DNA from 3 places in the Arthrobacter sp. NPDC056727 genome. Region 1 is predicted to be linked to each of the others. Evidence: riboswitches for the same ligand, from Rfam matches in the RefSeq annotation. Region 1 holds a riboswitch; each other region holds the start of a gene.
The links. A riboswitch is a leader RNA that binds a small molecule or an ion and turns the genes downstream of it on or off. The one in region 1 is predicted to bind thiamine pyrophosphate.

Region 1 (9,656 bases):
CGGCCATCCAGGCCTCGACGTCGTCCGCTGTGCGGGGCAGCGCCGCGCTGAGGTTCACCGGGCCCTCGGCGGTCATCAGGATGTCGTCCTCGATGCGCACGCCGATCCCGCGGTACTCCTCGGGAACGGCGAGGTCTTCCTGCTTGAAGTACAGGCCTGGTTCGATGGTGAAGACCATGCCCTCCCGCAGCACGCCGTCCAGGTAGAGTTCCCGCTTGGCCTGGGCGCAGTCGTGGACGTCGAGGCCAAGGTGGTGGCTGGTGCCGTGCGGCATCCAGCGCCGGTGCTGCTGGCCGTCCTCGCCGAGGGCCTCCTCGACGGAGACCGGAAGCAGGCCCCATTCCGCCAGCCGCTCCGCGAGCACGGTGGTGGCGGCCGTGTGGATGTCGCGGAACTTCACGCCGGGCTGGGCGGCCGCGAATCCGGCGTCGGCAGCGTCCAGGACGGCTTCGTAGATCCTGCGCTGGATGTCCGAGAACTTGCCGTTGGCCGGGAGCGTGCGCGTGATGTCGGCGGTGTAGAGCGAATCGGCCTCAACGCCGGCGTCCAGCAGGATGAGCTCTCCGGCGTTGACCTTGCCGGTGTTGCGGGTCCAGTGGAGCACGGTGGCGTTGTTCCCGGAGGCGGCAATGGTGTCGTAGCCGAGTTCGTTGCCTTCCTCCCGGGCACGGGCGAAGAAGGCGCCTTCCACCACGCGTTCGCCGCGGAAATGCGTCAGGGCGCGGGGCAGCGCCTTGACCACTTCGGTGAAGCCTTCCACGGTGGCGGCCACCGCGGCCTGCATCTGCCCGACTTCCCACTCATCCTTGGTCAGGCGCAGCTCGGAGAGTGCCTCGGAGAGCTTCTCGTCGAGGGCGTCCAGCACGCCAAGGTCGAGGTTGTCCGGGTCCTTGGCCGTGTTGTAGCGGGCGGTGTCCACGAGCGCATCGATGTTTTCGTCCACCTTGCGCACCAGGCGGATGGAGATGCCGCCGATTTCGGGGGCGCCGACGTTCTTGGTGACGGCCACCTCGAGTTCGTCGATGTGGGCGGTGGGGATTCCGAGCCGGGCCTCGAACTCCGCCAGTGTGGGCCGTGCGCCGATCCAGAATTCGCCCGACCGGGCGTCGGCATAGAACTGTTCGGTGTCCCGCCCGGCCAGCGGCCGGAAGTAGAGCGTGGCGCGGTGGCTGCCGCCGTCGTCGCCCTTTCCCTCCTCGACGGGTTCGAAGATGAGCACGGCGTCGGGCTCATGATCCAGCCCGAGGCCGGTGAGGTGCGCGAAGCCGGAGTGCGGCCGGAAGCGGTAGTCGCAGTCGTTGGACCGGACCTTCAGGGGCCCGGCCGGAAGCACCAGGCGTTCGCCCTTGAACTGGTCCGAGATGGCCCGCCGCCTCCTCGCGGCGTGGCTGGCGACGGCGTCGCGTTGAGGGGTCTCCTCCGGCGCCGGCGCCCAGTTGCTGGCCATGAAGGCCTTGAAGGCAGCGGAAGTGGGCCGCTGGGAGCGGTTGTTGACGCGCTCTTCCAGGGGCTGGGAAGCTGTGGGTTCACCGTTGTGGGTGTTGTCTGCATCGTTCACCGTCCCATAGTCTCACCCGTCAACGCACGCCATCTACTAGGCTGGGCTGGTGAGGATAGATCTGCACGCCCACTCGAATATTTCCGACGGCACGGAGACACCGGCCGACGTCATGGCAGCCGCGGCCGCGGCGGGGCTGAACGTTATCGCGCTGACGGACCATGACTCCACGGACGGCTGGGCGGAAGCGTCCCGGGCGGCGCTGGACAACGGCGTGGCGCTGGTGCCCGGCATGGAAATTTCGTGCCGGACGGACCAGGGGATCAGCGTCCACCTCCTGAGCTACCTGCACGACCCCGCCCACCCCGGCCTGCTCGAGGAAATCACGAAGGCCAGGGAAGCGCGCCTCACCCGCGCCGAGCGCATGGTCACTTTGCTGGCCGAGGACTACCCCCTGAGCTGGGACGACGTCATCCACCACGTGGCACCGGGGGCCACATTGGGCCGGCCGCACATCGCCGATGCGCTGGTGGCCGCCGGAGTGGTGGCGGACCGTTCCGAGGCCTTCACCTCGATCCTCACGTCGCATTCGCGCTACTTCGTGCAGCACTACGCGCCGGAGCCGGCACTCGCCGTCGAACTGGTCCGCGCAGCAGGCGGCGTTCCCGTCTTCGCCCACCCGGTTGCGTCCGCGCGGGGGCGGATCGTGGGTGAAAGCACGTACCACAACATGATCGACGCCGGCCTGGCCGGCCTGGAGGTAAACCACCGGGACAACCCCGAAGAGGGCCGGGAATTTTTGCGCAAGCTCGCCGCCCGGCACGGGCTACTCGTGACGGGGTCCTCGGACTACCACGGCCTCGGCAAGCCCAACCGGCTGGGGGAGAACCTGACCGCGCCGGACGTGTTCGAACGGATCGAGGAGCAGGGCACGGGCACCGCTGTCGTTCGTTAAAGCCCAACTGACCGGCAGCAGTTGTTCGTTTTGAGGCGTCAAAACGACAACTAATGCGAGCTAGCTGGGCGGGCAGGAGACGATCTCGGCGTGCGCCCCCAGCCGCTTGGCCATGACGTCGATGGCCGGCTGGTTCTGGTCCACGCAGACGAACCTGCGCCCCATTTTGGCCGCCACCGCACCGAGGGTGCCGGAACCGGCGAAGAAGTCCAGGCACCAGTCGCCCGGGCGGCTGGACGCGGCCACCACCCGGCGGATCAGGCCCTCGGGCTTCTGCGTGGGGTAGCCGGTTTTTTCCTTGCCCGTGGGGGAGACGATGGTGTGCCACCAGACGTCCGTGGGCAGCTTGCCCAGCTCACGCTTGGCAGGAGTCACGAGACCGGGGGCCATATAGGGCTCCCGGTCCACCTCGGCGCTGTTGAAGTGGTACTTCGCCGGGTTTTTGACGTAGACAAGGATGTTGTCGTGCTTGGTGGGCCAGCGGTTTTTGGCGCGCGCACCGTAGTCGTAGGCCCAGATGATCTCGTTCAGGAAGCACGCCCGGCCAAAGATGGCGTCCAGCATCACCTTGGCGTAGTGGACCTCGCGGTAGTCAAGGTGCAGGTACAGGGTGCCGTCGTCGGCCAGTAGCCGCCAGGCCTCCACCAGCCGCGGCTCGAGGAAGGACCAGTAGTCACTGAAAGCGTCGTCGTACCGGTGCAGGGCGCCCTTGATCGTGTCGTAGGAGCGGCCCTTGAAACCCACCCGGTCGCCGTCGCCGTCCGCGTTGAGCACCATCTTCGTTTCCTGGCGCTGCTGGGCCCGGCCCGTGTTGAAGGGCGGATCCACGTAGATCAGCGTGAAGGCGCCGTCCGGCAGCGTGGGGAGGAACTCCGCGTTATCCGCGTGCACCACCAGGTTGCTGCCGTCCGGCGCCCAGACAGTTTCACTCATTGAGGCTATGGGGCCTCGGTGCCGGGCTGCGAGCCGGTTGCGGCTTCGCTGCCGGAGACCACTTCGCCGTTGCGGCGGCGCGTGCGGGTGCGGTTGCGGCGCGGGCGTGCCGGCTGCTCACCTTCAACGGTCGCGGTGGCGGCGGCGCCTGTTCCGGCATCCGCGCCGGACTCTGACGCGCGGCTGTCTGAAGAACGACGGCGGCGCTCGCCCGAACGCTTGCCCGCGTCACTGCCGCGGCGGCTGCCTTCCCTGCTGCCGGAGCGGCCGGAATCGCGGCCGCCCGGGCGGCTGTTCTTCTTGCCGGTCTCGCCCAGGTCCTCGAGGACCTCGGCATCGACGCCGGCGAGGGTGCGCTTGCTGCGCGGCAGCCGGCCCTTGGTGCCCTCCGGGATGTCCAGGTCGGTGTAGAGGTGCGGCGAGGAGGAGTACGTCTCGACAGGCTCGGGAACGCTCAGCCCCAGCGCCTTGTTGATGAGGCCCCAGCGCGGCATGTCGTCCCAGTCGACGAACGTCACGGCGGTGCCCTTGTTGCCGGCGCGGCCGGTGCGGCCCACGCGGTGCAGATAGATCTTTTCGTCTTCGACGCACTGGTAGTTGATGACGTGCGTGACGTCGTCGACGTCGATGCCGCGGGCGGCGACGTCGGTGGCCACCAGGACGTCCACCTTGTTGTTGCGGAAGGCACGGAGCGCCTGCTCGCGGGCGCCCTGGCCGAGGTCGCCGTGGATGGCGGCAGCTGCGAAGCCGCGGTCCACCAGTTCCTCGGCCACCTTCGCGGCAGTGCGCTTGGTCTTCGTGAAGATGATGGTGCGCCCGCGGCCGCGGGACTGCAGGATACGCGAGACCACCTCGGTCTTGTCCATGCTGTGGGCGCGGTAGATCAGCTGCCGGATGTCGCGCTTGGTCAGGCCCTCATCGTCAGGATCGGCGGCGCGGATGTGGGTGGGCTGCGTCATGTACCGGCGGGCCATCGCGATGACCGGGCCGGGCATGGTGGCGGAGAACAACAGGGTCTGGCGGACGGCGGGGGTGCCGGCGATGAGGGTCTCGACGTCGGGAAGGAAGCCGAGGTCCAGCATTTCGTCAGCTTCGTCCAGCACCACGATCTTGACGTTCTTCAGGACCAGGTGCTTCTGCTTGTAGAGGTCAATCAGGCGGCCGGGCGTGCCGACCACAACCTCGACGCCCTTCTGCAGCGCATCGATCTGCGGCTCGTAGGCGCGTCCGCCGTAGATCGTGGCGATCCGGGCGTTGCGCTTGCGGGAGGCGGTCTGGAGGTCGTTGGCAACCTGTACGGCGAGCTCACGCGTGGGAACGATCACCATGGCCTGCGGTGCGCCCGGTGCGGGCAGCTTGTCGAAGCCGGCGTCGTCGCGGCCCACCACCCGCTGAAGCGCAGGAATGCCGAAGCCGAGGGTCTTGCCGGTGCCGGTCTTGGCCTGGCCGATGATGTCGTGGCCGGACAGCGCGACGGGCAGCGTCATGGCCTGGATGGGGAAGGGGTGCGTGATGCCGGCGTCCGCCAGGGATTCGACGATGTCGGCGCGGACGTCGAAGTCGGCGAACGACTTTTCGGCTATTTCGTGCGGCTTCTCGTCCGAGATGATGGTCTCTTCCGGCTCGATGGTCTCGGTGCCGGTGTCATCGGAGAGCAGCTGGTGGGTATGCAATTCACTCACAGGGGAGTTTCCTTATTCATTTAGGCATTGGCGCCGCCTGCTCAACGGCGGCGGCCGCGGGGGCCGTTCCGGAGCACGCTCAGGCGCGCAAGCAATTCCAGTGGAAGCCGATCGCGGGCTATCTAATTGCCGGCACTGGGGACCGGCGGGTGGTACTCAAGATCGCGTAGGGGCGGGCTTGTTGAATTCAAATCGACGAAATCAACGACCGGGCATCCATTACTACCCACCCAGTCTACTGGCAAACCCGTGTTTTCCTTGACTCACGCCGCCGCAGGGGCCAGCACCTGCCGTCCGCAGCGGGTCAGTCGACGAGCTCGAGGCGGATTTCCCGGGTTGTGATGTCGGAGGAGATGAGCCGGACCCGGACCTTGGTGCCGGGCTCCATTTCGCCTTCGCACCGGGCCGTTACTGCCGGTTCGGCGATCTGGACCACGCCTGAGGGGCCGGACCCGTTGGTCCACTTGCCGTTCAGGCCCTTGCCGTTCCCGCCGGTTGCGCCGTTCCCGTTGCCATTGCCGTTCCCGTTGCCGTTCCTGGCGGGCTTTGACCCGGAGATCACCACGGCGTCGAACTCCTGCCCGATGTGGTTGATCAGCAGCGCGGCTTCCACGGTGTCCAGCGCCAGGCGTTCCATCCGTGCCGCCAGCTGGTCCGAGTACGCCATGATCTCGGGCAGTGAGGGCAGCGCCTGGCGGGCCCAGCCGGGCACCGGCCGGTTGTTGCTCAGTGCCTCGCAAATGACCAGCACGAACCGGTCCACGAGGCGGCGCAGCGGTGCGGTGGTGTGGGCGTACGCCGTGCCGATGGCCGACTGGACGGCGTCCTCCGGAACGGTGCCGTCGAAGTGCGTGTACGCGGCTCCGCGGAACAGCATGCCGGCCGAATGGAGGATGGCCAGTTGCCGGTGGTCGGTGGGGTCGAGGGTGCGCAGGTATTCGCCGTAGCTTTCCTGCCCGTCCCACGGCTTGCCGAGCGCTGCTGTCTGCCGCTTGAAATGGCTGAGTGAGCGTTCATCGGGGGCCGGCATGGTGCGCAGGATCCCCACTTTGCCCTCGAGCATCAGGGACGCTGCAGCCATCCCGGTCATGAGCGAAATCTGCGCGTTCCAGTCCTCCACCGGAAGCTGCGGGACCGCCACGATCCGGTAGCCGCCGTCGGGAAGCTGGACGATCTCCTGTTCCGGCATGTTCAGGCTGGCCCCGCCGCGGGCGCGCTCCAGGTCCACGCGCTTGAGCCCCACCTCGCGCAGGAGCTGGAGCATGGGCGGGGCCGTGCCGGCGTCGAGGTCCGCCTGGACACCCTTGTAGTTGAGCTTGGCCCGGCTGCGCACGGCAGCCCGGCGCACCAGCACGGACGCCACCTCCGCGGCGGCGTCGAGCTCGAACTCCCAGACGAAGGCCGAGCACAGCTGCCCGGCCAGCAGGCTTCCGGCGTTCTCGCTGATGACCTCCGGATGCAGCGGGATCCGGCCGTCCGGGGCGTAGAACGTCTGCCCGCGGCGCCGGGTCTCGGCGTCGAGCGCGCCGCCCGGCTGCACGAAGGACGGAACGTCGGCAATGGCGTAAAGGATCCGGTAGCCGTCCCCGCGCCGTTCGATGAAGAGGGCCTGGTCAAGGTCGGTGGACGACGGCGGGTCGATGGTCAGGAACTCCACCCCGGTCAGGTCCAGGGCCGGGAATTCCCGGCCGGCAACGGCGGCTTCGGCCTCCTTGAGCACGTCCTCGGGGAACTCCCCGGGAAGCTCCAGTTCCGTCCGCAGCGCGCTCAGGGCGTCCGCGAGCGCGTTGGTCTGCTCGTGGACGCTGGGCGACAGCCGATGATGTGACACGAAAATCAGGTTAGCCCGAATTGCGCCGTTAGTCTTGGATTATGGGCACATCCTCGGCTGGCACCGCACGCTACGACCGCTTCGTTGCAGACCTGTTCGGTGTGATGGCCTACGGCGAACTGTCCGCGTTCGAACGGCTGTCCTCCGACGCCCGCTACTCGCCCACGCTTCATGACCGTGCCGTGCTCGGCAGGATCGCCGTCATCGAATTCCAGCATTACGAACTGGTGAGTGCCAAGCTGGCGGAGATGGGTGTGGACGTCGAAGATGCGATGCTGCCGTTCCAGTCGGCCGTGGACCACTTCCACGAACGGACCCGCCCGGCGGACTGGTACGAATCCCTGATGAAGGCGTATGTGGCGGACACCGTTTCCGCCGATTTTTACCAGGCTGTCGCGCGGTTCGTGGATGCCGGAACCCGGGAGGTCATCGAGCAGATCCAGTCGTCCGAGGAGGCCACGGCAGTCCTCCGGGAGCGGCTCAGGGGAGCGCTGGCCGACGACCCCCGGCTCGCGTCCAGGCTGGCGCTGTGGGGCCGCCGCCTCCTCGGTGAAGCGATCACGCAGGCCCAGCGGGTGGGCCACGAACACGCCTTTCTGAGCGAACTGTTCGTCGAGGCGGAACCCGGCGCCACGGACGCCACCGCACGGGAACTGGTGCGCGGCATCACCGCCGAGGTCGCGGAAAACCATTCCAAGCGGATGGTCCAGCTGGGCCTGAGCGGGTAGCGCGCCGGGCTATCGCGCGATGGCTGCCGGGGACGTTGCGTCGAGCGCGTCGAGCAGTTCCGCCGCCGCCGCGGCCGGGTCGGACGCCTCCGTGATTGCGCGGACGACGACGATCCTGCTGGCTCCGGCTGCCAGGACCTGCTCGACGTTGGTTCGGTCGATCCCGCCGATCGCGAACCAGGGCAGCAGCAGGCCTCCCACCCGTTCCTCGTTCGCGGTGCGCACAGCCTCCGCCGCATAGGTCAGCAGCTCAAGTCCGACGGCGGCGCGCCCGGGTTTGGTGGGGGTGGCCCAGAGCGGGCCGACGCAGAAATAGTCAAGGCCGCTGCGCCCGTGGGCGGCGGCGACGGCGGCATCGATCTGCTCCGTGCTGTGCGTGGACAGCCCGATCACCGTTGCATCGCGCAGCAGCTTCCGGGCAGCGCGCAGCGGCAGGTCCTTCTGGCCGATGTGGAACACCGGTGCGCCGGCGATGGACGCGATGTCGGCGCGGTCGTTCACGGCCCAAAGCCGTCCGTGCCTGCGGGCCGCGGCGTGGACGATCTCCAGCAGCTCGAGTTCCTCGGCCGCCTCGATGCTCTTGTCCCGCAGCTGGATGATGTCTACGCCGCCGGCAAACGCCGCGTCCACGAAGTCCGCAAAGTCCCCGCGGTCCTTGCGGGCGTCGGTGCAGAGGTACAGGCGGGCGGCGGTGTGGGCAGAGTGCTCGGTCATGGCAACCACCTTAGTTCCTCTAAACTGGGCAGGTACCGCGGGAGCCCGTTGCCGATGTCATAAATGGCGCAGGGCTGAGAGGGCGTCAGAGCCGACCGCTTGACCTGATCCGGTTAGTACCGGCGTAGGGAAGGAAATCATGAATCCTGAATCCAGCGGCGACGATTGTGCCGCCACATCAGTTGAGACCGGCACACCAGCTGAGGCCAGCACAGTAGTCGAGGCAGACGTGGCCGTCATCGGCGGGGGCGTGGTGGGCCACGGCATCGCCTGGGAGGCGCGGCGTTCCGGCCGTTCGGTGGTGCTCATCGATGAAGCCCCCGGCAGCGGCGCAAGCTGGGCTGCGGCCGGGATGCTCGCCCCGGTCAGCGAACTGCACTACCAGGAGGAAGGGCTCCTGGAGCTGATGCTGGAGTCCTCGGCCAGGTGGCCGGAGTTTGCCGCCACGCTCACTGCCGGCGGGGACGCCGGGTATCTCACGACGCCGACCCTTGCCTTGGGTGCGGATCCCGCCGACCGGCGCGCCCTGATGGACCTGCGGGACGTGCAGCGGACCCACGGCCTGGATGTTGAACCGCTGACCATCCGCGAGGCACGCTCCCGGGAGCCGCTGCTCAGCCCCGGAATCTCCTGCGCCCTGGACATCCCGGCGGACCACCAGGTGGATCCGCGCAGGCTTGTGAAAGCGCTGGCCGCAGGGCTGGCCGGCTCTGGCCAGGAGTTACTGCGCCAGGAGATTGCGGCGGCCGACGGGTTCGCGGTGCGGGAGCACGCCGCCGGCCTGCTCTGGGACGGCGGCAGTGTCTGCGGGGTCCGGCTGGCCGGGGGCGGAACTGTCAGGGCGGCCGAGACGGTGGTGGCCAACGGCCTGGCCGCGGCGCACCTGCAGCACCTGCCGGACGGGCTCCAGCTGCCGCTGCGCCCGGTCCATGGGGACATCCTCAGGCTCCGGGTCCCCGCGCACCTGCAGCCCCTGCTTACTGCCACCGTCCGGGGCATGGTGCGGGGCGTCCCGGTTTACATCGTGCCCCGCCAGGACGGCACCGTGGTGATCGGTGCCACCCAGCGCGAGGACGGCGTGCCGGGCACCAGCGCCGGCGGCGTCTACCAGCTGCTTCGTGACGCGCAGGCGCTGCTGCCGGCCGTCGCCGAACTTGAACTGCTCGAAGCCACCGCCCGGGCACGGCCGGGCACTCCGGACAACGCGCCCCTGCTGGGCCGTGTGCCTGCATGCGTACCCGCACGTGGGCAGGATGCCGGCACGGACGTGGCGGGCCTCATCATCGCCACGGGCTTCTTCCGCCACGGCGTGCTG
Region 2 (9,656 bases), on a different contig from region 1:
GTCCTGCAGGTACTTCTGCGGCGGCAGCGCCACGTTGTCCATGACGACATTCTTGCCATCCCAGGACCAGGCCTCGCGCGGGCGGTCCCAGTAGAGTTCGATCCCGTTGCCTTCCGGATCGGTGAAATAGAACGCCTCACTCACGAGGTGGTCAGCGCTTCCCACAAAGGACTGCGGCTCGTACCGGGCCGCGCTGGCAATGGTGGCGGCAAGGGAGGACTGGTCCTCGAACAGGAGTGCGGTGTGGAAGAGGCCGGCCTCGCCGCTGCCAGGGATGTTGAGGCCCGGAGCGGGAGCGAGGTGCACCAGCGGCGTCGCCAGCCGGCCGAGGTAGAGGCCGCCGTCCTGCTCGGCGACGACGTCGAGGCCGAGGGCGCGCTGGTAGTAGTCGGTCATGACCTTCATGTCGCCCACCTTGAGCATGACGGTGCCCATGGTGAGGTCGGCAGGAAGCAAGTCCTGGCTGCTGTCTGCTGCTGTCATTGAATACTCCCGAAATGTCCGGACCACCGGATTTCGGTAGCCTCTACATCTCTAAATTACTTGAAGCTTCAATTTATTCCTAACGGACAATCCTGCCGCGCAGAATCACATGGCTGAGGTTTCGGATGGTCTCCGGCACGGCGCGCGGGTCCTCGCGGCAGACCACCACGTCGGCGTCCGCGCCCTCCGCCACGCCCTCGGCTCCCAGCCAGCGGCGCGCCCGCCAGCACGCCGCGTCCAGTGCCGCCGCTGCCGGCAGCCCGGCGGCGTGAAGTTCAAGGATTTCGTCCGCAATGCGTCCGTGCCGAATCACGCTGCCGGCATCAGTTCCCGCGTAGATTTCGACGCCGGCCTCGTAGGCTTCCAGGACACGCTCGCGGCGCCGGGCCCACAGTGCGCGCATGTGCCCGGCATACTCCGGGAACTTCGGCTCCGCCTGGGCCGCAATGTCGGGGAAGGTGGCGATATTGATGAGGGTGGGCACGATGGGCACCCGCTGCTCGACGAACCGGGGAATGTGCCTGGGCAGCAGCCCCGTGGCGTGCTCAATGCAGTCGATGCCGGCGTCGAGCATGTCATCCAGGGCGTCCTCGCCAAAGCAGTGCGCCGTGACCCTGGCCCCCTCGTCGTGGGCTGCCCGGACGGCGTCCCGCACGGCCGCGGCAGGGAAGGAAGGCGCGAGGTCGCCGGCGGCCCGGTCGATCCAGTCCCCCACCAGCTTGACCCAGCCGTCCCCTTCCCTCGCCTGCTTGCGTACCGCCTCCACCAGCCCCTCCGGTTCAACTTCGACGGCGAAGTTCCGAAGGTAGCGGCGGGACCGGGCAACGTGCCGGCCGGCCCGGATGATCCGCGGCGCATCAGGCCGCTGCTGCAGCCAGCGGGTGTCGCTGACGACCCCCGCGTCCCGCACCAGCAGGGTTCCGGCGTTGCGGTCCGTCATGGCCTGGTCATACGCCACGTCATCCTCAACGGCCCCCTCCGGGCCCAGCCCGATATGGCAGTGCGCATCCACGAACCCGGGCAGCACCCAGCCCTCCAGGACGGCGTCCGGCCGCTGGGCCGGCCGGCTGAACGTCAGTTTCCCGTCCACGGCCCAGAGCCCGCGGCGTTCCTCATCCGCTGCTGTGAGCACGGGTCCGCTGAATTCGATGATGTGAGCCATGGCACCAGCTTAATTGGCCGGCTCCAGCCTAATTGGCCCCCTGCACCCCCTCCTTCACAGATGGACAGGCACAAACCGGGCTGTGGTAGCTTCGTCTAACGACCACACGGGGGCCCCTGCAGGGGCTGAGATCAGGCTGGCGCAGCCTGCGACCGTTGAACCTGTCCGGGTAATGCCGGCGAAGGAAGTGAGCAGTAAATTGAGTACCCAGAAATCACAGCTGAGCCCTGCCCAAAATGAAGCGGCCCAAAATGACGCGGCCCAAGACGACACCGTCGCCGTCACGCAGTCGCTGAAATCCCATTCTCTGGCCTATCTGGAGGGCGACGGCCTGCGGGTTCCGGTAACGGAAATCGCCTTGGAGCCCTCACCGAACGGCGAGCAGAACGAGCCGCTGCGCGTTTACCGCACGGCGGGTCCGGGCAGCGACCCGGTGGTGGGCCTGGCACCGTTCCGTGCGGAATGGATTGAGGCGCGGGCGGACACGGAAACGTACGGCGGTCGTGAGCGCAACCTGCTCGACGACGGCAAGTCAGCCGTGCGCCGCGGCGCGGCTTCCGCCGAATGGAAGGGCGCCAGGCCGGTGCCCCGCCGTGCGGCGGACGGCAAGACGGTGACGCAGATGCACTATGCGCGCCAGGGTGTCATCACGCCCGAAATGCGCTTCGTGGCCCTCCGCGAGAACTGCGACGTGGAGCTGGTCCGCAGCGAACTCGCCGCCGGACGGGCCATCATCCCCAGCAACATCAACCACCCTGAATCCGAGCCGATGATCATCGGCAAGGCGTTCCTGGTGAAGATCAACGCCAACATCGGCAACTCGGCCGTCACCAGCTCCATCGCGGAGGAGGTGGACAAGCTGCAGTGGGCCACCCAGTGGGGCGCGGACACCGTGATGGACTTGTCCACGGGCGATGACATCCACACCACGCGCGAGTGGATCATCCGCAACTCCCCCGTGCCGATCGGCACGGTGCCGATCTACCAGGCGCTGGAAAAGGTCAACGGCGAAGCGAACGCGCTGACGTGGGAGATCTTCCGTGACACCGTCATCGAACAGTGCGAGCAGGGTGTGGACTACATGACCATCCACGCCGGCGTGCTGCTGCGGTACGTGCCCCTCACGGCGAACCGCGTCACCGGCATCGTCTCCCGCGGCGGTTCGATCATGGCCGGCTGGTGCCTGGCACACCACCAGGAAAACTTCCTCTACACCCACTTTGACGAGCTCTGCGAGATCTTCGCGAAGTACGACGTCACCTTCTCGCTGGGTGACGGCCTGCGGCCGGGCGCGACGGCGGATGCCAACGACGCGGCGCAGTTCGCCGAACTGGACACCCTGGCCGAGCTGACCCAGCGGGCCTGGGAGTTCGACGTGCAGGTGATGGTGGAGGGGCCGGGCCACATTCCTTTCCACCTGGTGCGTGAGAACGTGGAGCGCCAGCAGGAACTCTGCAAGGGTGCTCCCTTCTACACACTGGGCCCGCTGGTCACGGATGTGGCACCGGGCTACGACCACATCACCTCGGCCATCGGCGCCACGGAAATCGCCCGCTACGGCACGGCCATGCTCTGCTACGTCACCCCCAAGGAACACCTGGGCCTGCCCAACAAGGACGACGTGAAGACCGGCGTCATCACGTACAAGATCGCCGCCCACGCCGCCGACCTTGCCAAGGGGCACCCCGGCGCAAACGAGCGGGACGATGCGCTGTCCAAGGCCCGGTTCGAGTTCCGCTGGCGCGACCAGTTCGCGCTGTCGCTCGACCCGGTGACGGCCGAGTCCTTCCACGACGAGACGCTCCCGGCGGAACCCGCCAAGACGGCTCACTTCTGCTCGATGTGCGGACCCAAGTTCTGCTCCATGCGGATCAGCCAGGACATCCGGAACGAGTACGGCTCAGCCGAAGCGCAGGCCGCCCTCGCGGAGATGGCCGAGGGCATGCGCGAGAAGAGCGAGGAGTTCCTCGCTGCCGGTGGGAAGGTGTACCTTCCGGAGCTGCGGCTTCCCGAGTCAACCCGCAAGTAATTCTTCTAAGAGGCTCTCGGCGTCTGGCGCCGGCTGACCTCTGCGATGAATGACCTGATGTAGCGGTCACCTTCCGGTGAGTCGTGGGGCCGGTGCCCTCCCGCAGCAATGTGGTGGAGGGCACCGGTTTCGCGCAGGTAGCCGGCGATCTCCTCGTACAGCGGCTCCCAGCCGCCGGTGAGGACCAGGGTGGGCACGCCCGGCACGATCTGCAGCGGTGCCTGCCACGGCGGTGCCTGCAGGCGCAGCCGCCTGGCAGCGCGTTTCGCCTCGGGGGTACTGGGCTCCGGGGTGTCCGCGGCGAACGCGCGGCGTAAAAACTCACGCTCGTAGTCGTCGTCGCCGAGCTGGTGCCGGACCTCGAACAGCGGCTCCATCAGCGCCCGGTGTGCGGCGGTCGCCGGCAATTCGGCGGTGAGCGACAGGCAGGCCGGCTCCACGAGCGTCAGCGAGAAGACCAGGTCCGGGCGTTCGACGGCGGCCATCATCGCGGCGATCGCGCCCTGCGAATGCGCCACCACGTGGCCCCCGGCGGCTCCCCGGCCGTCGTCGGCCAGGGAACGCAGCACGATGCGGGCATCCTCGGCAAAGTCGGACTCCAGCGGCTCTGCCTCGGCGTCAAAGCCGTGGCGCCGCAGAAACAGGGCGTCGTACTGCAGGGCCATGCCGTGCTGGCGCGGCCACGCCGCGGAGCCGAAGGTACCGGCACCGTGGACGAAGACTACCCGCTGCTTATACATGACCCAACCTTATGGCAGCGGTCTGACATCGGCGCCGGCCGACATGACCGTGCGCCCTATTTGCCGCCCAGGAACTTGTCGAAGCCCTTGGGAAGGTTCAGCTCGGACGGATCGAAATCGCCCGACTGCTGGCCGAAGGCAGCTCCGGTGGGCACTGCCTTGGTCCCGGCGGCCCGCCTGGCCTCCGCTTCGCGAAGCTCCTGCGCCGCCTTGGCGGGGTTGCCGGAGCGGGCCTTCTTCTTGGGCGCGTTCTTGCCGCCCTTGCGGGCACCGCCTGCCCCCATGCCCGGCATGCCGGGCATTCCCGGCATCCCGCCGCCCTGGGCCATCTTCTTCATCATCTTCTGGGCCTGGGCGAAGCGCTCAAGCAGCCCGTTGACCTCGGACACGTGCACGCCCGAGCCGCGGGCGATGCGGGCCCGGCGGGAACCATTGATGATCTTGGGCGCCACGCGCTCGTGCGGAGTCATCGAGCGGACAATGGCCTCCACCCGGTCGATCTCGCGCTCGTCGAACTGCTCCAGCTGCTGCCGGATGTTCTGCGCACCGGGCATCATCATGAGCATCTTCTTCATGGAGCCCATTTTGCGGATCTGCTGCATCTGGGCGAGGAAGTCGTCCAGGGTGAAGTCCTCCTGGTCGGCGAACTTCTTCGCCATCCGGGCGGCTTCTTCCTTGTCCCAGGACTTCTCGGCCTGCTCAATCAGGGAGAGGACGTCACCCATGTCCAGGATGCGCGAGGCCATCCGGTCCGGGTGGAACAGTTCGAAGTCGTCCAGGCTCTCACCGGTCGAGGCGAACATCACTGGCTTGCCAGTGACCGACGAAACGGACAGCGCGGCACCGCCGCGGGCATCGCCGTCGAGCTTTGACAGCACGATACCCGTGAAGTTCACGCCTTCATCGAATGCCGTGGCCGTGTTAACGGCATCCTGGCCGATCATCGAGTCGATGACGAAGAGGACTTCGTTGGGCACGATGGCCCGGCGGATCTGGCGCGCCTGCTCCATCATGTCGGCGTCAACACCAAGACGTCCGGCGGTGTCCACGATCACGACGTCGTGCAGCTTCTGGCGTGCTTCTTCGACGCCGGCCCGTGCCACGGCGACGGGGTCGCCGGCCGGGTGCTCGAGTTCGGAGGTGGCACCCGGGTGCGGCGCGAAGACGGGAACGCCGGCACGCTTGCCCACAACCTGCAGCTGCGTCACGGCGTTGGGGCGCTGGAGGTCGCAGGCGACGAGGATGGGGCTATGTCCCTGCGCCTTCATCCACTTGGCGAGCTTGCCGGCAAGGGTGGTCTTGCCGGCGCCCTGGAGGCCGGCGAGCATGATGACGGTGGGGCCGGTCTTGGCCATCCGGATCCGGCGGGTCTCGCCGCCGAGGATTTCAACGAGCTCCTCGTTGACGATCTTCACGATCTGCTGGCTGGGGTTCAGCGCCCCGGAAACCTCGGCGCCGAGTGCCCGCTCACGAACCCGCCCGGTGAACTCGCGGACTACCGGCACGGCAACATCCGCGTCCAGCAGGGCGCGCCGGATCTCGCGGACCGTGGCGTCGACATCTGCCTCGGTGAGGCGGCCCTTGCCGCGGAGGTTCTTGAAGGTTGCTGTCAACCGGTCAGAGAGTGAATTGAACACGCGCCGTGCACTTCTTTCAGTGGATGTACGGGACTCGACTATCTAGGGTATCAAGTCAGCCTTGCAGGTGGCATGCTGGCAGGGTGACGGGCCAAACGACTGTGAAGACTCTGCTCATCCTCGGCGCCTCCGGCGATCTCACCGGCCGGCTCCTCCTCCCGGGCCTTGCCAGGCTGGTGGCCACAGGGCGAGCCGGCGGCCTGAAGCTTGTGGGGGCGGGTTCGGATCCATGGTCACCGGAACAGTGGCAGGAACGTGTGCACACAGCCTTTGAGTCCGCCGCCCAGGCGTCGGACGACGCCGGCAAGGACGCGCTGGCGGCCATGGAAAAGTCCACGGAGTACCACCAGGCCGACGTCACCGCGGACGGCCCGCTCGCGCAGCTCCTGGCCAACCTTGAGGGGCCCGTTGCCGTCTACTTCGCCCTGCCGCCGCAGGTGAGCCAGAAGGCCTGCGAAATCCTGCGCCCGGACCAGGTCCCCGCCGGCACCCGCCTCGTCATGGAGAAACCCTTCGGCTCCGGCGAGGAATCGGCGCGTGAACTCAACCGGACTCTGCTGACGCTGGTCCCGGAGGACCACATCCACCGGGTGGACCACTTCCTGGGCAAGGCCACCGTCCTGAACATCCTGGGCCTGCGGTTCGCGAACAACTTCCTGGAACCGGTCTGGAACCGCCACCACATCGCCAAGGTGGAGATCATCTTCGAGGAGGACCTGGCCCTGGAGGGGCGCGCCCGCTACTACGATTCCGCTGGCGCACTGCGCGACATGATCCAGAGCCACCTGCTGCAGATCATGGCACTGCTGGCCATCGAGCCGCCGGCAACCATCGGCGAGCGCGACCTACGCGATGCCATTGCCGCCGTGCTGCGGGCCAGCAGCATCAAGCCGCCCTACACGGACAGTACGCGGCGGGCGCGCTACCTGGCGGGAAGCCTCGGCGGGAAGGACGTCCCCGATTACGCCGCGGAGGAGGGTGTGGACCCGGACAGGAAAACCGAAACCCTGGCCGAGGTGCGGGTGGACATCGACAACTGGCGCTGGAAGGGCGTGCCGTTCATCCTGCGCTCCGGCAAGGCCCTGGGGACCAAGCGCAAGGAGGCGGTGGTCACCTTCCGGCCGGTCCCGCACCTGCCCGCCGGCTTCACGGGCAGGGACACTCCGAACACGCTCCGGATCGGGTTCGGCCCGGACACCCTGGAACTCGACGTCGATGTCAACGGGCCGGGGGACATCTTCAGCCTGGACCGGGCCGCGCTTGTGGCCGAGCTCAACGCCTCCGAACTGCTGCCCTACGGCGAAGTCCTGGAAGGCGTCCTGGCCGGGGATCCCCTGCTGTCCGTCCGGGGCGACACCGCCGAGGAATGCTGGCGGATCGTCGAGCCGGTGCTGGCGGCCTGGGCGGCAGACAGGGTTCCGCTGGAGGAATACCGGGCGGGCTCGGCCGGACCGGCTTAAAACGCAAGGGAGGGCCGGTCACCGTTGCAAGGTGACCGGCCCTCCCGTGGCGTTGGGCTGGTGGGCGGTGCTAGATGGCGGCTACGCCGCGTTCACCCGTCCGCACCCGCACTGCTTCGAAGACATCGACCGTCCAGACCTTGCCGTCACCGGCGCGGCCCGTGTTGGAGCTGGCGATGATGACATCCAGGATGTCGTCAGCCTGTTCGTCCGTAGCGAGTACCTCGACGCGGATCTTGGGCAGCAGGTCCACGTTGTACTCGGCGCCGCGGTAGACCTCGGTGTAGCCGCGCTGCCGGCCGTAACCGCTGGCCGCGCTGACCGTCAGGCCCTGGACCCCGTAGGCCTCCAGGCCTTCGCGGATCGATTCGAGCTTCTCCGGACGAACGATTGCTGTGATCAGTTTCATGCCCCCACGCTTTCCTTACCTGTTGCTTCTTCTGCCTTCTTGCCATCCGCGCCTGCCGGAACCGTGTCCGTGCCGCTGGTCTGGCCGCCGGCGGCCGGGACCTTGCCGGTGATCAGTTCGTGCAGGGGGTGGAAGCTGCCGCCGTGGCCGGCGACGCCGAACTCGTAGGCGGTCTCTGCATGCAGGCTCAGGTCCACGCCCACCACTTCCTGCTCCTGGGAAACCCGGAAGCCCATCGTCTTGTGGATGGTCAGGGCGATGATCGTGGTCAGGATCGCGGAGTAGGCGATGGAGATGCCGGCTGCCGCCAGCTGCGCCCAAAGCTGCGTGAAACCGCCGCCGTAGAACAGGCCGCCGCCGACGCCGTCGGTGGGGAGGGCGATGAAGCCCAGGGCCACGGTGCCGATGATGCCGGAGACGAGGTGGACGCCGACGACGTCGAGGGAGTCATCGAAGCCCCAGCGGAACTTGAGGCCGACGGCGAGGGCGGAAGCCACACCGGCAACCACGCCGAGTCCGAGGGCGCCGACCGGGCTGACGTTTGCACAGGCCGGGGTGATGGCGACGAGGCCGGCGACCACACCGGAGGCAGCACCCAGCGAGGTGGGGTGGCCGTCACGGATGCGCTCGGTGACCAGCCAGCCGAGCATGGCGGCGGCCGGAGCAGCCAGGGTGTTGATCCAGATCAGGCCGCCCTGCTCCGCCGTGGTGGCGGCGCCGCCGTTGAAGCCGAACCAGCCGAACCACAGGATGGCCGCGCCGAGCATGACGAACGGGATGTTGTGCGGGCGGTGGTTCGGGTCCTTGCCGAAGCCCTTGCGGTTGCCGATGATGAGGACCAGGATCAGCGCGGCCACACCGGCGTTGATGTGCACCACGGTGCCGCCGGCGAAGTCGATCGCGGGGCCGAGGGCCTTGCCGATGGCGCCCTCGGGGCCGAAGAGGCCGCCGCCCCAGACCATGTAGGCCAGCGGGCAGTAGACCAGCGTGACCCAGACGGGCACGAAGACGCTCCAGGCACCGAACTTGGCGCGGTCTGCGATGGCGCCGCTGATGAGGGCAACGGTGATGATGGCGAACGTGGCCGCGTAGCCGACCTTGATGAGGCCGTCAGGGGTGGTGATGCCCTCGAGGCCGAAGGTAGCGAACGGGTTCCCGACAATCTGCAGGAATCCTTCGCCGGAGCTCATCGATGCGCCCCAGAGTACCCACACCACGCCGACCATGCCGATGGAGATGAAGCTCATCATCATCATGTTCAGTGCAGCCTTGGCGCGCGTCATGCCGCCGTAGAAAAATGCCAGACCTGGTGTCATGAACAGCACGAGTGCCGCCGCCACCATGAGCCATACGTGACCTGCGGTAAGTTCCATGGTGCACGTCCTCTCTTGATCGAATGCTGCGGAGTAATCCGCCTGCCCAACGCCTTTTGCGTCCTGGATCAAGTTTTGCCGCGGTGTGTTTCGCTGGCTGAGGATTTAGATTGCCGGTCTGTTACAACAACCTCCCTGACGTAAATGGTGCATATCCTGCTTGTTACGGTTATGTTTCAGCCGCCCCAAACGCCCGTCCCGCCCGTTTCGCAAGGATTCCCCGCAACATGTCGCCACTCCCCCGTAACCCCGCGGGCAAACTCCGTTTCCCGGCGGTCCGCCGCCCCGATGGCGCACCGCTTCCCCGTGACATTAAGGTGATGCTCGTCGCAGCCTTCCTGATAGCGCTGGGCTTCGGCCTGG
Region 3 (9,656 bases), on a different contig from region 1:
CAGGCTGACGTCCTTTCGGCCCATGCCATCGAGCTCATGGCCTGGCCGGGTGACCCCCACGAAGTGGGCCAGCGACCACAGCTCGTCGATGTCCTTCCACGACAGAATCTGCGCCAGTGCGTCAGCGCCGGTGATGAAGAACAGATCTGCGTCAGGCCGCTGCGTCCGCAGGTCGCGGAGGGTGTCGATGGTGTACGTGGGCCCGGGACGGTCCACATCAACCCGGCTGACGGTAAACCGCGGGTTCGACGCCGTGGCGATCACCGTCATCAAATAACGGTGCTCCGGTTCGCTAACCTTCTTGGTGGACTTCTGCCATGGCTGGCCCGTGGGCACGAAAACGACTTCGTCGAGGCCGAACTTGGCGGCCACTTCGCTCGCGGCCACAAGGTGGCCGTGATGGATGGGATCGAACGTCCCGCCCATCACGCCCAGCCGCAGCCGGCGCCGCGTATCCTTGTGGTGCAGTGCAGCGGAAATCTTAGTGGCCCTGGCCGTGGTCGTGCTTGTTGGGGTGCTGGCGGTGCGGGTCCGAGTGCTCGTCAACCGCGGTGTGGCGGTTGCCCAGGTTGGTGTAGGAGAGGGTGACGAACATCAGCACCACGAAGAGGGCGAACATCGAGAGACCGAAGACCCACGGCTCGGCCCACAGGGGCGCCCTTTCCTCGTGTTCGGCAACTGACGCGGCAATCTGCTGGAGCAGCATTTTCTCCCCTAGGAATAAAAGGATGACGACGGCGGAAATTCCCGCCGGTCTGGACTTCTTTACTATGTTACCGCTATGTCAGGAGCGGACTTGGCCCTCGCCCTGGACAATCCACTTCGTGGTTGTCAGCTCGGTCAGGCCCATCGGGCCACGGGCGTGAAGCTTCTGCGTGGAGATGCCGACCTCGGCACCCAGGCCCAGCTCGCCGCCGTCGGTAAACCGCGTGGACGCGTTCACGATCACCGCGGCGGAATCGATTTCCGCGATGAAGCGCTCGGCGTTTCGCAGGTCGTTCGTCAGGATGGCTTCGGTGTGCCCCGTCGACCAGGTGCGGATGTGCTTCACGGCGTCGTCCAGGCTGTCCACCATGGCCACGGCCAGGTCCAGGTCCATGTACTCGGTGGCCCAGTCCTCTTCCGTGGCCGGCAGGGAATCCACCGATGCGGGGAGCGCTGCCCGGACGCGGTCATCGGCGTGCAGCCGGACACCCGCTTTGGTCAGCGCGGCGGCCACCGCGGGCAGAACCGTGGAGCCGGAGTGCACGAGGAGCGTCTCCACCGTGTTGCAGACGCTGGGGCGCTGCGTCTTGGCGTTCAGGAGAATCTCCACTGCCATGTCTTCGCTGGCTGATTCGTCGATAAAAATGTGGACGTTCCCCTCCCCGGTCTCGATGACCGGAACGGAGGAGTTGTTGACGACGGTCTGGATGAGTTCACGGCCGCCGCGCGGGATCAGTACGTCGACGCGACCGCGGGCACGCATGAGCACGCTGGCGCCCTCGCGGCCGAACTGGTCCACGGTCTGCACGGCGTCCGCCGGCAGGCCCACGGACTCCAGGGCATCGCGCAGCACACGGATGAGGGCCTCGTTGGTGAAGGCGGCCGCGGAACCGCCGCGCAGGATCACGGCGTTGCCGCTCTTGAGTGCCAGGCCGGCGATGTCCACGGTCACGTTGGGACGCGCCTCGTAAATGGCTGCCACCACGCCCATGGGAACGTTGACCTGGCGCAGGCGCAGGCCGTTGGGCAGGGTCTGGCCGCGCACCACGTTGCCCACGGGATCGGGCAGCCCGGCCAGGTTCTCCAGGGCGTCGGCGAGGGCGGCGATGCGGGTGTCGGTGAGCGTCAGCCGGTCCAGGAGGGCCGCGGACGTGCCGTTGGCGCGGCCCGCCTCCACGTCCTTGGCGTTCGCGGCCAGGATCTGCTGCTTGTTCGCGAGCAGGGCGCTGCCGATGGCGCGCAGGGCCTTGTCCTTCCAGGCCCGGTTGGCACGGCCCATGCTGCGGGCGGCCTGGCGGGAACGGTCGGCAATTGCGTGGACGGCAGATTCGACCTCTGCAGGCGTGGGCTGGCTGTCTGCCGGCAGGGTGGGGACCTTCGTAGCGTCGTTGGATGTCTCAGCTGCTTGGTTCATCAGTGCCTCAGTCATCATTCAAGTCTAGGCGAGTCCGGCGCCTAGACCAGAACCAGGTCGTCAACGTGAACAACTTCACGGTCGAACCCGCGGCCCAGGGCCTCGCCGAGCTCCACGGTGGACCGTCCGAGCATCTGCGGGAGTTCGGCTGCGGAGTAGTTCACGAGTCCGCGGGCGATGACGGTGCCGTCCGGCGAAACCATTTCGACGGCGTCGCCGCTCTCGAAGTTGCCTTCAACGGAGGTGATGCCTGCAGGCAGCAGCGAGGTGTGGTTGTCCCGCACGGCCCGCACGGCGCCGGCGTCCAGGAACAGCCTGCCCTGCACGTGGGCCAAATGCGCGAGCCACATCATCCGGACGGACTTGCGTGCGCCGTTGACAGTAAACCAGGTCCCAACGTCATCGCCGGCCAGCGCCGCGGCGGCGTTCGAGGTGGACGTGACGAGCGCCGGGATGCCCGAATCAGCAGCCATGAGGGCCGCTTCCACCTTGGTCTGCATGCCACCGGTCCCCACGCCGGCTTTGCCGGTCTTGCCGATGGAGACGCCGTCGAGGTCCTCCGGACCGTCCACTTGGGGAATCCGCTTGGCGCCCTGGGCGGGCGGGCCGTCATACAGGGAGTCGACGTCGGACAGCAGCACCAGCGCATCGGCGCGCACGAGGTGCGCTACGAGAGCTGACAGGCGGTCGTTGTCACCGAAACGGATCTTGTGGGTGGCCACCGTATCGTTCTCGTTGACAACGGGAACGACGCCGAGATTCAGCAGCCGGTTGAGGGCACGGAATGCGTTTTGATGGTGGCTGCGCCGCATGAGGTCATCGGCGGTGAGGAGCACCTGGCTGACAGTGACACCGTGGGCGGCGAAGGCGTGGGTGTAACGGGCCATCAGCAGACCCTGCCCCACACTGGCCGCGGCCTGCTGCGTGGCGAGGTCGCGGGGGCGCTTGGCCAGGCCCAGCGGTGCCAGGCCGGCCGAGATGGCTCCCGAGGAGACGAGGATGATCTCGGTTCCCGCGTTGCACTTGGCGGCCAGCACGTCCGAAAGCTCGGTGAGCGCCTCCTCCGATATTCCGCCCTTGATGCTGGTAAGGGACGACGATCCTACTTTGACCACAATCCGGCGTGCCCTGGCGAGCATGCTGCGGTCGTCGGTCCTGGGTTCCTCGATGACAATTGCGGAAGAATCGGTCACGTGTGCGGGTTCACTCCTCATGTTCGGTGTTCAGCCCGCTCTCCTTGAGGGGCTGGGCAGCCCGGCGGGCGCTGACGGACTCGGTCCAGATGCCGGCTTTGCGTTCGGCTTCCAGCTCTGCCCGTGCCGCCGCCTTCGCCTCGCGCCGTTCGATCTGTTCCTCGCGCTTCTGGCTGCGGGTGGGACGGTCACCGATGTCAGCGAACCGGACGTCCGTGCCGCGCGGCGAGGCGAGCAGCTCGGCGCCTGCCATCATGGTGGGCTCCCAGTCGAACACCACGCCGTCGTCCTCGCCGATCACCACGGTGTCGCCGGGCTTGGCGCCCTGCTTGAACAGCTCGGTTTCGACGCCGAGCCTGGCCAGGCGGTCAGCGAGGTAACCAATGGCTTCCTCGTTGGTAAAGTCCGTCTGCTTGACCCAGCGCACGGGCTTCTCGCCCAGGACGCGGAACAGCGGCTCCAGGTTCTTTTCCTCGCGGCGGATCCGGAAGCCGGTCTCGTTGACGGCGCGGGGCCGCAGTACCGGGGCATGTACCTTCGGTGGTGCGGCTTCCACGGTGTCACGGGCGGCCTTGACGATCTCTGCCATGGCGAAGCCGAGCTGGCGAAGGCCTTCATGGCTCGTGGCTGAAATTTCGAATACACGGTAGCCGCGGGACTCCAGCTCCGGCCGGACGAACTCGGCCATGTCCTTGCCGTCCGGCAGGTCCACCTTGTTGAGTGCCACGAGCCGGGGGCGGTGGTTGAGCGGGACAACTTCGCCGTTCGTGCCGGCGTAGCTCGAGTCCACCGCATATTTTTCGAGTTCGGTTTCGATAATTGCGAGGTCGGAGAGCGGATCTCGGTCAGATTCCAGCGTACCGCAGTCCAAAACGTGCACCAAAGCCGCGCAGCGCTCGACGTGGCGGAGGAAGTTGTGGCCCAGGCCCTTGCCTTCGCTTGCGCCCTCGATGAGTCCCGGAACGTCGGCAATGGTGAAACGGACGTCGCCGGCCTGGACCACGCCCAGGTTGGGGATGAGGGTGGTGAAGGGGTAATCGGCGATCTTCGGACGGGCGGCGGACATGGCCGCGATCAGGCTGGACTTGCCGGCGGAGGGGAAACCCACCAGGGCAATGTCCGCGATCGACTTCAGCTCCAGGACGATGTCACTGGCGTCACCCTCGATGCCGAGCAGCGCGAAACCTGGCGCCCGGCGCTTCTGCGAGGACAGCGCGGCGTTGCCCAGGCCGCCTTGGCCGCCGGAGGCCGCGATGAACTCGGTGCCTTCGCCGACGAGGTCAGCCAGGACCTTTCCGTCTTTAGTCTTGACGACGGTGCCCTCGGGTACCGGGAGCACCAGGGTTTCGCCGTTCTTGCCGCCGCGCCAGTCGCCCATGCCGGGGCCGCCGTTCGTGGCGTGCCGGTGCGGGGCGTGGTGGTAGTCCAGCAGCGTGGTGGTCTGCGAATCAACGCGAAGGATGACGTCGCCCCCGTCGCCGCCGTTGCCGCCGTCGGGTCCGCCGAGCGGCTTGAACTTCTCACGGTGAACGGAGACACAGCCGTGGCCGCCGGTACCGCCGGATACGTGCAGTACTACCCGGTCTACAAAGCTCGCCACGTGAATCTCCTCTGTTGCTGAATCCGGCCGCCCTGGACGTCCAAATCGATTGTAATGCGGTTAAAAGAACAGTGGAGCGAGCCATCATGGCCCGCTCCACCGGTTCAGAACTTGTTGTTACTCTGCAGCTGCAGCAGCAACGATGTTGACGACCCGACGGCCGCGGCGTGTGCCGAATTCAACGGCACCTGCCTGCAGTGCGAACAGGGTGTCGTCGCCGCCACGGCCAACGCCCGCACCGGGGTGGAAGTGGGTGCCGCGCTGGCGGACGATGATCTCGCCAGCGGAAACTACCTGGCCGCCGAAGCGCTTGACGCCGAGGTACTGGGCGTTGGAGTCACGACCGTTGCGAGTGGAGCTCGCGCCTTTTTTGTGTGCCATTTGAAATGCCTGCCTTTAATTCTGGTGAAACTGCTGGGAGCCTGTTCAGTAACCGGTGGTTACTTGATGCCGGTGATCTTGACCTTGGTCAGTTCCTGGCGGTGACCCTGGCGCTTCTTGTAACCGGTCTTGTTCTTGAACTTCTGGATGACGATCTTCGGACCACGGAGGTCCTGGAGGATCTCAGCCGTAACAGTCACCTTGGCCAGGTCAGCAGCTGCGGACGTGACCTTGTCACCGTCTACCAGGAGCAGCGCGGGCAGCTCAATGGTGCTGCCAGCTCCACCGGCGACGCGGTTCAGGGTAACGAAGTCTCCAACAGAAACCTTCTCTTGGCGGCCGCCTGCGCGGACAATCGCGTACACCACTTGGGAACTCACTTCTCTCGACGTTTATTACTAAATTTGCGTGCGGAACCCGGGTCCGGAATTGGCCTGGTTCTCGCTGTGCCTCAACGCCGTGGATTTCCCGGGGGAACCCGTGAGCTATCCCAGGAACAAGTCCGACTGGACGTCCCGGGTCATAACCCAAGTGTTGGCGTAAGCACCGAAGATCCAGAATACGCTAATTCCGTCGTCGGCCGCAAATGAGGCTGGCACCGGCGGGTTGCCCGTGATAGGCGCCACAGAGGCCGCCGTTCCGGACATCCGGTGCCGTGCGCGACTATCCTACCCGTAGGAGGACCCGCTTTCGTTCAGCTGTGCCGGGTCGGCGCGTCGAAGAACTCCACTTCGAACCGGCATGACTGCCGGAAGGCGGTGATCATCGCGTTCCGCTCCCCCGCCGACGCGGCGCGGCCGGCGTCGTCGGCTATTTCTATGGCCCGCAGGGTGGCCGCAGCGAAGTCCTCATCGGCATATGTCCGCAGCCACTCGGCGTACGGATGCCCGGCATGCGCCCCGGCGGCCACGTACTCCGCTTGCAGCGTCTCCCCCACTTCGGCGTACAGCCAGAAGCAGGGCAGGACCGCGGCCACCAGCACGGCGTAGCTGCCGCCCGCCGAGGCCGCCAGGAGATGGTCGACATAGGCCTTCGTGACCGGTCCCAGCTCCGTCTGCACTGTGCGCGTGCTGAGCCAGTTGCGGTGCAGTTCCGATTCAACTTCCAGGCATTGCTGGGACGACCGTGCCCAGAACAGCTGCTCGGCCTCGGTCGGGGCCAGGGCGCTGGCCCGGGCGAGGACGCGGGAGTAGCCGTTGAGGTAGATGGCATCCTGGGCGAGGTAGTAGGCGAATTCCTTCTCTGCAAGAGTGCCCTCGGCAAGCCCGCGGATGAAGCCCAGGCCGTAGATGGCTTCCAGATCGGCCAAGGTCTCGCCACGCAGCTGTTCTGCGAACGCGCCCCTCCGTTCGGGCTGGGCCAGATGGTGGAAATGGTTGATCGGTCCGTTGCCGGCACCGACCTCCAGCAGCCCGGATGTGCGGAGCGCCCCGGCGAGCCATGGCTTAACTGCACGCAGTGACGCCTCCCAGTCACCCAGCCGTGCCTGCGCGGTGGCCATGGCCGACGAGAGTGAGCATCCGGTGCCGTGGCTGTTCCGCGTGGGGATCCGCTCGCCCGCAACCTCCACCACCTCCGCGGACAGAAGCCCGGCGGTGTTGACGAGGGCGTCAGGGCAGGTTGAGCCGTTCAGGTGCCCGCCCTTGACGAGCACCGTGGCACCTGTCTGGTCCGCGAGGCGCCTGCCCTGGTCGAGGGCGGCGGCCCAGTCCGCGGCTTCCGGTTCCCCGAGCAGCATGGCCAGTTCGGGAAGGTTGGGGGTGATCAGGTCCGCGAGCGGCAGCAGCTGCCGGAGGGCAGCCTCCGCGGACTCCTGCAAAAGCCGGTCACCGCTGGTGGCCACCATCACCGGGTCCAGAACCACGACGCCGGGCCGCACCTTTTCGAGCCAGCTGCGGACAGCGCCGATCACCTTGTCATCGCCCAGCATGCCGATCTTTACGGCGTCCACCCGGATGTCGTCGCTGACAGCGTCCAGCTGGGCTGAGAGGAATGAGGCCGGCGGAACGTGCACGCCGCTCACGCCGGTGGTGTTTTGGGCGGTCAGGGCGGTTATCGCCGCCATCCCGTAGCCGCCGTGGGCAGCGATGCTCTTCAGGTCGGCCTGGATGCCTGCGCCGCCGGACGGGTCCGAGCCTGCGATCGCAAGGACCCGGGGAACCATGCGGGAGGCCGGAACGACCGGTGCCGCGGTTTCCAGCAGTGAATTGGCGGCGGCCGCGGGTGCGGGCAGGAGCGATGCTGATGACAGTGCTGTTGACAAAGAAGACATCCCTTCGCCGGTGCTAACCGGACAGGTTCAACGGGTTTGGATCTCAGCCGGCCCGTGCGCGGCACCCCGTGTCAGTCCTCCAGCCTAGCCGGTCGTCCGGCACAAGGCACCGAATTTCGTGTTTGCGACAGACCGGCGGCCAGAAGGCAAGGAGCCGAAAAGTCCCGGAACACGAAAGGCCTGGTACACGAAAGGTCCGGCACCGCAACGGCGGCGCCGGACCTTCCTTGTGGACTCAGGGGTCAGTCATTCCGGACCCCGGCCGGCTCAGAGTTCGGAGGCGGGAACACCGACCCCCAGAATGATCGGCTCGCCGGCCGGCCGCGTAGCCGCCTTGGCCGCGTGCGAATCGCCCGCCTCGGGTGCCTTGGCCTCGTGCGAGTGCCCGGCGGCGGCTGCCGGAGCAACCTCGTGGTGCTCCACGGATGTTTCGTTGGCTGCACCCTGGGGGCGGCTGGCGCTGCGGTTGCGGCGCGGACGTCGCCCGCGGGACGGCACGGCGGAGCTTTCGGCAGGCTGGCTTTCCGGCTGCCGGGCCGGCGGCAGTTGAGTTGCCGGCTGTACCGGCGCTTCTTCCTTCTCGGCGGGGGCAACCGGGCTGCCGAGGTGCGCGAAGGCCTCCTCCAGGCGGTCCAGCGTCAGGGCCGGCGCTTCCTTGGCCGGCTCTTCGCTGTGATCCACAAACGGAAGAATCACTTTCTCGCCGCCGAACGTCAGGACGGCTCCGGGACGCCCGGAGACGCTCTCCGTTTCCGGGGCACGGTGCACCACAGGGCTTTCCGGCGCGGCGGCCGCAGGTGCGGCCGGGCGCGTGGCTTCCCCTGGCGCTGCGGCGCTGTGCGCTGCCTCCTCGTGCAGGTGTGCGGCGTGCGCGGCTGCTGCGATGTTGGCGAGGGCAGCGCGCGTCGCTTCTGCCTTCGCGTGGCGCTCGGCTTCCGACGGTTCGGGGTGGTGCAGCGCCGCGGGGACGGCCGGCGCAGACTCTGACGGCTGTCCGCCCTTGCCGCGGCGGCGTTTCCGCTCCGGCCGGGCGGGGGGCTGAACCTCCGCGCGGTGTACGTGGTGCTCTGCGGCCACGGTGTTGGCGCGGCGGTGCTCAACGGGCTCGTCATGGGTAACGACGCCCCGGCCCGCACACGCCTCGCACTGCTCGCCGAAGACTTCCAGGAGGCCGGTGCCCATGCGCTTGCGGGTCATCTGCACGAGCCCCAGCGAGGTGACCTCGGCAACCTGGTGCTTGGTCCGGTCGCGGCCGAGGCACTCCACCAGCCGGCGCAGGACCAGGTCGCGGTTGGACTCCAGCACCATGTCGATGAAGTCGATGACGATGATGCCGCCGATGTCGCGCAGCCGCAGCTGGCGGACAACTTCCTCGGCAGCCTCGAGGTTGTTCTTGGTGACGGTCTCTTCGAGGTTGCCGCCGCTGCCGGTGAACTTGCCGGTGTTAACGTCAACCACCGTCATGGCCTCGGTCCGGTCAATGACCAGGGAGCCGCCGGATGGCAGGAACACCTTGCGGTCCAGCGCCTTGTGGATCTGCTCGTCGATGCGCCAGGCCGAGAAGATGTCCTCGTCCTTGGTCCACTTTTCGAGCCGGCCCACCAGGTCCGGGGCAACGTAGGTGACGTACGCCTCGATGGTGTCCCAGGCTTCGTCGCCGGACACGATCAGCTTGGAGAAGTCCTCGTTGAAGACGTCGCGCACAACCTTGATGGTCAGGTCCGGTTCGCCGTAGAGCAGCTCGGGGGCGAGGACCTTGGTGGACTTGGCCTGGCTTTCAATCCCCTCCCACTGGGCGCGGAGGCGGTTGATGTCATGGGTCAGTTCCTCCTCGGAGGCGCCTTCGGCAGCGGTGCGGACAATGACGCCTGCGTCCTCTGGGAGTCGGTCCTTGAGGATCCGCTTCAGCCTGTTGCGTTCGACGTCGGGCAGCTTGCGGGAGATGCCCGTCATGGACCCGCCGGGGACGTACACGAGGTACCGGCCGGGCAGGGAGATCTGGCTGGTCAGCCGTGCACCCTTGTGGCCCACCGGGTCCTTGGTGACCTGGACCAGGACGGAATCGCCGGACTTCAGCGCGTTCTCGATCCG

Region 2: linked by a shared signal. The riboswitch ahead of thiC (phosphomethylpyrimidine synthase ThiC) and the one ahead of thiO (glycine oxidase ThiO) in region 1 are both predicted to bind thiamine pyrophosphate.
Region 3: linked by a shared signal. The riboswitch ahead of ACFRAH_RS10760 (bifunctional hydroxymethylpyrimidine kinase/phosphomethylpyrimidine kinase) and the one ahead of thiO (glycine oxidase ThiO) in region 1 are both predicted to bind thiamine pyrophosphate.

What each region holds. Positions count from the first base shown of each region.
Region 1 covers NZ_JBHTZA010000025.1:18,731-28,386, forward strand. The annotation lists gene ACFRAH_RS20035 (aminopeptidase P family protein) at 1-1,558, opposite strand, end outside; gene ACFRAH_RS20040 (PHP domain-containing protein) at 1,608-2,453, shown strand; gene ACFRAH_RS20045 (DNA-methyltransferase) at 2,514-3,386, opposite strand; gene ACFRAH_RS20050 (DEAD/DEAH box helicase) at 3,392-5,068, opposite strand; gene ACFRAH_RS20055 (RNB domain-containing ribonuclease) at 5,373-6,899, opposite strand; gene ACFRAH_RS20060 (ferritin-like fold-containing protein) at 6,941-7,627, shown strand; gene thiE (thiamine phosphate synthase) at 7,637-8,341, opposite strand; TPP riboswitch at 8,369-8,490, shown strand; gene thiO (glycine oxidase ThiO) at 8,481-9,656, shown strand, end outside.
Region 2 covers NZ_JBHTZA010000004.1:1,916-11,571, forward strand. The annotation lists gene ACFRAH_RS04970 (VOC family protein) at 1-483, opposite strand, end outside; gene ACFRAH_RS04975 (amidohydrolase family protein) at 563-1,645, opposite strand; TPP riboswitch at 1,742-1,849, shown strand; gene thiC (phosphomethylpyrimidine synthase ThiC) at 1,845-3,674, shown strand; gene ACFRAH_RS04985 (alpha/beta fold hydrolase) at 3,680-4,414, opposite strand; gene ffh (signal recognition particle protein) at 4,471-6,051, opposite strand; gene ACFRAH_RS04995 (glucose-6-phosphate dehydrogenase) at 6,135-7,511, shown strand; gene ACFRAH_RS05000 (P-II family nitrogen regulator) at 7,582-7,920, opposite strand; gene ACFRAH_RS05005 (ammonium transporter) at 7,917-9,293, opposite strand; gene ACFRAH_RS05010 (MFS transporter) at 9,521-9,656, shown strand, end outside.
Region 3 covers NZ_JBHTZA010000008.1:203,142-212,797, forward strand. The annotation lists gene nadD (nicotinate-nucleotide adenylyltransferase) at 1-468, opposite strand, end outside; gene ACFRAH_RS10730 (hypothetical protein) at 482-706, opposite strand; gene ACFRAH_RS10735 (glutamate-5-semialdehyde dehydrogenase) at 785-2,134, opposite strand; gene proB (glutamate 5-kinase) at 2,161-3,258, opposite strand; gene obgE (GTPase ObgE) at 3,323-4,912, opposite strand; gene rpmA (50S ribosomal protein L27) at 5,030-5,293, opposite strand; gene rplU (50S ribosomal protein L21) at 5,353-5,661, opposite strand; gene ACFRAH_RS10760 (bifunctional hydroxymethylpyrimidine kinase/phosphomethylpyrimidine kinase) at 5,988-7,457, opposite strand; TPP riboswitch at 7,548-7,644, opposite strand; gene ACFRAH_RS10765 (Rne/Rng family ribonuclease) at 7,833-9,656, opposite strand, start outside.